Prosthecobacter dejongeii: one gene and its partner. The protein of the gene in region 1 interacts with the protein of each later gene in a pairwise test. Links are inferred from orthologs where the notes say so. Each region holds a gene or a part of one and is shown in the gene's direction. Other genes may lie near its edges.

The links.
Region 2: the proteins of menB (region 1) and rfaD interact in binary tests that used the Escherichia coli proteins (3 or more experiments, as listed by UniProt). The link is inferred for Prosthecobacter dejongeii from one-to-one orthologs.

What each region holds. Positions count from the first base shown.
Region 1 is NZ_JACHIF010000004.1:109,010-112,315, reverse strand. The notes cover bases 323-3,306. They hold menB (1,4-dihydroxy-2-naphthoyl-CoA synthase), read left to right. Parts: upstream 323-1,400; coding sequence 1,401-2,213; downstream 2,214-3,306. Other genes in these bases: HNQ64_RS11005 (UxaA family hydrolase), read left to right, coding at 3,265-3,306; HNQ64_RS11010 (rhomboid family intramembrane serine protease), read right to left, coding at 2,225-3,169; HNQ64_RS11020 (PfkB family carbohydrate kinase), read left to right, coding at 323-1,294. Outside these bases: HNQ64_RS11025 (OmpA family protein), read right to left, coding at 1-237; more of HNQ64_RS11020, read left to right, coding at 257-322. UniProt on the Escherichia coli protein: Converts o-succinylbenzoyl-CoA (OSB-CoA) to 1,4-dihydroxy-2-naphthoyl-CoA (DHNA-CoA).
Region 2 is NZ_JACHIF010000006.1:313,502-316,659, reverse strand. The notes cover bases 33-2,868. They hold rfaD (ADP-glyceromanno-heptose 6-epimerase), read left to right. Parts: upstream 33-866; coding sequence 867-1,871; downstream 1,872-2,868. Other genes in these bases: HNQ64_RS15485 (glutamate--tRNA ligase), read right to left, coding at 2,761-2,868; HNQ64_RS15490 (hypothetical protein), read right to left, coding at 1,889-2,647; HNQ64_RS15500 (hypothetical protein), read left to right, coding at 283-798; HNQ64_RS15505 (NUDIX domain-containing protein), read left to right, coding at 33-91. Outside these bases: more of HNQ64_RS15505, read left to right, coding at 1-32; more of HNQ64_RS15485, read right to left, coding at 2,869-3,158. UniProt on the Escherichia coli protein: Catalyzes the interconversion between ADP-D-glycero-beta-D-manno-heptose and ADP-L-glycero-beta-D-manno-heptose via an epimerization at carbon 6 of the heptose.

The sequences.
Region 1 (3,306 bases):
TAGCGAAGCCAAAGCAGCCCTGGCTTTTTCGAGAGAGGCCAGATCCGCGGCATTTCCAGCCACTCTCAGGTCCAAATATCGCAAGTCAGCTACAGCCGCGCGGATGCCGTTTTCCTGCATCGCGGCCATGGCGTGCGTCCGCAGGTGAGGAAGTTGCCTTTCGGTAAAAATCCAGCCATGCAGGATCATCGCCAGCGGCAGTAATGCCAGCGTGATCAATAAGACAGAGAAACGCATGGAGGCAGGCGGACCAGGGATGAACGATATTGACACGGCAGAGGCCCAACGGATACTCCGCCGCCTTTTGCACCCGACAACCTACGGAGGTCTGGCGCAACGCTGCAAGAACTATTCCCAAACGCCTACTTATCTCATGTCAGTCATTATCGCTGGAACCGTCGCCCTGGACAATGTCAAGACCCCTCAAGATGCCCAGGAGAACCTGCTCGGCGGCTCTGCCTCCTACGCAGCTCTGGCAGCCAGCATTTTCACCCCCGAGGTTCACCTTGTCGGCATCATCGGTCATGATTTCCCGCAGGGCCATCTTGACCTTCTGAGCAGCAAAGGCATCACCCTGGATGGCCTGGAGCGCAGCACAGGTGCCTCCTTCACTTGGAGTGGCGAGTATCATGATGACATGAACAGCCGCACCACCCACAATGTGGCGATCAACGTCCTGGAGCATTGGACTCCCAAGCTCTCCACCGCAGGTGCCGCTGCCAAGATCGCCGTTTTGGCGAACATGAGCCCAGACAATCAGATGCAGACCCTGGAACAGTGCACTGGAGCCGATTTTATCACGGCAGATACGATGGATCTCTGGATCAGCATCGCCAATGAGCGCCTGCATGACGTCCTCAAAAAAATCGACCTCCTCGTCATCAATGACGGCGAAGCCAAAGAATTCGCCGGCACAACCAACCTGGTTGAAGCAGGCCGCCGCCTCCAGGCCAAGGGCCCGCGTTTTGTCATCGTCAAGCGCGGTGAACACGGCAGCTTCTTGTTTGGCGAAAACACGGAAGATTTCTTTGCTTGCTCGGCCTACCCCCTCGACTCCGTTTTTGACCCCACAGGTGCCGGTGATTCCTTCCTCGGCGGACTTGCGGGTTGGCTCTCCGCCAACGGCAAAACCAAGCCGACTTTTGAAGATCTCAAGACCGCCGTCGTCCACGGGAGCGTTACCGCCAGCTACACCTGTGAAGCCTTCAGCACACACAAGTTGCAGACGGTGACCCAGGCTGATGTGGCTGCACGTTTGAAACAGCTCAAGAGCTACACAGACTTTGTGGCTTAACCAAGTCTGCCGTTGCTAGCGGTGGGTGGCAGTCGTTTGGTTTGTGTTAACCATTGCCATCCACTGCAACCATCCACCGTGCTAACTACCGTAAACTTCCCTCTCTATGTGGCAGACCATCCAGACCTTTCAGGACATCAAGCTTGAGAAAACCGCTGACGGCATCGGCAAACTCACCATCAATCGGCCCGAAGTACGCAATGCCTTCCGCCCGCAGACGGTGAAGGAGATGCTCATCGCGCTGGACATCCTTCATGAAGATCGGGAAGTTGGGGTGATCATCCTCTGTGGTGAAGGGCCACTGGCTTTCTGCTCAGGTGGAGATCAAAAAGTCCGTGGAGATGCAGGCTACATCGGTGACGATGGCGTACCTCGCCTGAATATTCTTGATGTCCAACGCAAGATCCGCACGCTGCCAAAACCTGTCGTCGCTATGGTGGCAGGATATGCCATCGGCGGTGGCCACGTCCTGCATGTCGTCTGTGATCTCACCATCGCCGCAGACAATGCCCGCTTCGGTCAAACAGGACCTAAGGTGGGCTCGTTCGATGGCGGGCTTGGCTCCAGTTACCTAGCACGGATCGTCGGTCAAAAGAAGGCTCGTGAGATCTGGTATCTCTGTCGCCAATATGATGCCCAGCAGGCGCTGGACATGGGCCTCGTCAATACGGTGGTGCCGCTGGCTCAACTGGAAGAAGAGACCCTGAAATGGTGCCGTGAAATGCTGGGTCACAGTCCACTCGCGCTACGCTGCCTTAAAGCTTCTCTCAATGCCGACTGCGATGGCCAAATGGGCCTTCTCGATCTCGCCGGCAATGCAACGCTGCTGTATTACATGAGCGAGGAAGCAAAAGAAGGTAAAAACGCTTTCGTGGAAAAGCGGAAGCCTGACTTCGACAAATTTCCGCGTCTTCCTTAACGTTCCCTCACCTATTTCACAAAGCGACGACTGGCCCTCTCCAGAGTCCGTCGTTCATCGTTGGTTAGGCTTCCCATGCCGTGATCGTTGATCTTGTCTAAGATGGGGTCAATCTCGTCCTTCATAAGATTAAGCAGGGGATCATTGCGTGGATTTTCCTTTCGGACGGCCTCCAGGTCCACATCCACCACCGGAAGTCTGGGCCGCCTCGCGCTCACCATCTGTGGCTGCCTTCTTAAACTGGAACCCGAACTATGCAGCAGATGAGCAGGTACACCCCCGTATCCAAGAGAACGTGCAAAATACCAGCCCGCCAAGCCCCCTCCTAGATGCGCAAAGCAGTCCCCTGCCCCTCGTGGCACCCAGCTAGGTAGCACCCCAAAGAGTGAAAGCCCCCCGACAAGGGCATAACCTCCCAAGACGAACCGCAAAAAAGTCCATAAACTCACCGAAAACACTGGCACCTCCTCTTCCGGCATGGCCACTGCATAGGCCAATAAAACCCCGAGAGACGAAGCTGTGGCCCCCATCAAAATAACAGAAGTGGACTTCAAAAGATAAGCGAAAATAGCCATTTGGACAGCGGCCCCTACGACTCCAGCCAAAAGGTAAATGATCACCAAACTTCGACTGCCAAACAAGACTTGTACACGCCGTCCTGCAGTCCAGAAAAGCAGCATGGTCCCCAAAAACGACCACCAACCATCGTGAACGAACATGAAGGTGAGCGGGGTCCAAAAGCGCCCCAAAGTTAACGCCTCTACACTGATGCCGCCCCAGGGCCGGATCAACTCCCCCGTTAAAACATCTCGAACCCAGGCCTCATGCAAACCCCACTGGAGAAAGAATACGGCCACATTGACAGCGAAGATCACATGGAACGCCGTCCAGCCCTTCAGCCATTCGCCGAAATGCGGAGGTCTGCGGCGCATGTAATCGCGTTCATCAAGTGACATGGACGGAAGAAGTATGATCAGTTTGGAGTAAAATCCTGGATCAGTGAAGAGACGTGATTCAAACTCAGACCTGACAACCATTCATTTTACCGCAAATGCTGCTCCGCGTCCATCCCGCTGATGATCTCATCGTCGCC
Region 2 (3,158 bases), on another replicon or contig:
GCTCATTTGGGATTTTCAAAAAAATCTTCTGCGCCCCGACTTGGCCCCGGCAGATGTGCCCGTGGTGAGATGGCTCACTGACTTGGCCTGAGTCTTGCACCTAAAGACTTGATTTTGAGTCGCTTGCAGACTGCTGGGCAATAAACGCCCCGCGCAGCAACGCGCTTATGAAGGAACATTATTTCAGATATGTTAATATTATAATGTTTTTAAAGTTTACCATAACCAGTTGATATTTTAGATAAATCATGACAAAATGCTGACAAGTTATTGAAATTCGCCATGCAAACTCCCGCTCCCCTCGTCAGTTCGGAAATGGCCTTCGCCAACTTTGATCTTCTCAGCTTTGGAGAGATTTTGGTGCCAGATCACCCCCTGCGTTTTGGCTTTCAGGTGGACATCGTCCCTTCACAAAATGCCTGCCGCCAGATTGTGATCGCCCTGGTGGCAAAGACATCTGAAGTTAGTGCTGAAGGACATCCCATGCATGGCTTCGCGGTGCGGGTGGATCTGGAAACTGGGGAAATTTGGGATCTCGTGAATGACAGTGGTTTAGTCGGCTGGATCGAGCGCCCGATGGATAGCTTTACGGACGAAGAACCTCTCCTGCTCAACTGGGAGGTGGAGCACCATGGAGCGGCCCTGATTCCCCGCCTCCAGATTGCCGATGAAGTTTTCCTCTATCCTGCCCTGCTCTATCGGGATGGCATGACGATGGATACCGTCGCAGGCAGTGAAGCTGGTAAGGCTGCGGCAGCTACCTTTCTGCACCCGGCGGTCTGGCGGGAATCGCTGTAACGGCGCTTCTGCAGGTTCATTCAGAAGTGGAGGTTGCGAAATCCATCGCCCCTCGCTATCGCCTACGGATGCCCATCACCCCTGAAAGCCGCATTCTCGTCACCGGTGGCGCCGGATTCATCGGCAGCGCCCTCGTCTGGGAACTGAATCGCCGTGGTTGCGAAAACATCATCGTCTCAGACCGTCTCTGCACGGATGAAAAGTGGAAGAATCTCGTCCCTCTGCGCTTCCATGATTATGTGGATGGTGGAGATTTGGAAAAGCACATCCGCACCTCTCCTGACAGCCTGGGGCAATTTGATGTCATCCTGCATCTCGGGGCCTGCTCAGCCACCACGGAGAAGGATGCCGACTACCTCATGCGCAATAATTATGAGCTGACCAAGATCCTGTGTGAGTGGTCTCTGGCCAAAGGCACCCGTTTTGTCTATGCCTCTTCCGCCGCAACTTATGGCGATGGCGCCCACGGCATGGATGATCAACTGCAGGATCTGCACCGCCTGCGGCCGCTGAACATGTATGGTTATTCCAAGCACCTCTTTGACATCCATGCCCAGCGCACTGGCATGCTCAGCCAGGTGGTGGGCATGAAGTATTTCAATGTCTATGGCCCCAATGAAGACCATAAGGCAGACATGCGTAGCGTGGTGCATAAGGCGTATGGTCAGATCCTGAACACCGGGAAGGTGCAGCTCTTTAAATCTCACCGCCCTGACTACAAGGATGGCGAGCAGATGCGCGACTTTCTTTACGTCAAAGATGCCATCCAGATGACTCTGCACCTGGCAGAGCAGACCCAGGCCAATGGCCTCTTTAACCTGGGCTCTGGCCAGGCACACACCTGGGTGCAGCTAGCTCAGGGCATCTTTGCCGCCTTGGGGCAGCAGCCTAACATAGAGTTTGTGGATATGCCTGAGCATCTCCAGTCCAAGTACCAGTATTATACCTGCGCAGACATCACCAAACTGCGCGCCTCCGGCTTCACCCAGGATTTATACACCCTCAATGAAGCGGTGCGAGATTACGTCCAGGGTTACCTCGTCGGAGACAAACGCCTCGGCGATGAAGCCTGAAAAGCAGCCGTAGAGGCCTAGGGTTTAGGCGGCGGCGGGCTTCCCGCCTCGCCTTCTTTAGCCCGGCGTTCTCTAGCAGCCTGGAATTCTTTGCCCACAGCCTCGCGATAGCTTTCGCGTAGGCTCTGCACGGCCTGCACGCGCTCTTCACCAGTCGTGCCTTCCACCCGGGTGATGGCCTCACGCACCTTAGGGTAAGCGACCACGCGCTCATGCAGTTTGCGAGTTTCTTCACGGCGCTCAGGGCGGGAAAAACTCATCAACTCCATGCCAAGGCGCTGCACCATGATCCGAGGAAAATCGGTCGAATCTGTGGCGGGGAGCTTGGGTAATTCCCGAGGGTCAAAGTGATCTTTGGGTTCGATCTTGGCCAAAATCGCCGCTGCTTCAGGATCTATCTTTTTGAGAGATTCGCGGATGGTATCCCTCATCTCTTCATTGGCACGCATAGCTTTGTCTTTCGCTTCGATGACTTCGGGGCGACTCCATACTTTATCCAGAGCCTCGCGGACGCGCTTTTTTTCGTCGTCGGGAAGCTTGTCAAAGCCATCATGCCGCATGGGAGGTCGCCCACCAAAACCAGACATCCCTCCACGCCAATCGCCGCGGTCACGATCTCCCCGCTCCCCCCTTTCCTTAGGCGGGCCGTAGTGTGGAGAGGGCTTGTCCCCGCGCTCTCCTTTGGGTGGTGGTGGAGGTTCAGCGCGGGCGACCGTTGCCAGGGCTAGCAAGAGGCCAGAGACTGCCAGAAATCGTGTCATCGCGTTAAGTTTCATCGGATCAAAGGGGTGCGCAACCTCGGAGGAGGCCAAAGGGATAAACCTTTGGACTTCTCGAGAGTTGCGGTCAGATCAAACGATTGCTTGCGAGGCTTTGTCTTGATCTTCTTTTAGAGGCCCAGCGTGCGCTCGATGCGCCCTAAGGTACTCGCCTGACCGATGAGGTGCGCAATGGTGCTAACTCCTGGTCCACGGGACTGGCCACTGAGGGCAAAACGCAGCAAGGGCATCAGCGCCCCAGGTTTGACACCCGCTGCTTTCGCCGCGTCTTCGATGGCGGTGTGCACGCTGGCTTCCGTCCATTCTGTGAGTGCGGCGAAGGCTGTGGATGCAGCTTGTAGCAAGGCCGGGTTCTCAGGCTTGGCCTTGAGCTTAGTGACCACATCCGCCTCAAAGGGATAGTCCTCGCGAAAGAAATAATGCACCCAATCGGGGATCTCCGTCAGCAGGCTGACCTTTTCTTTCACGCTATAAACAGCGGCAGCGGCCATGGCTTCATCGGTGATGA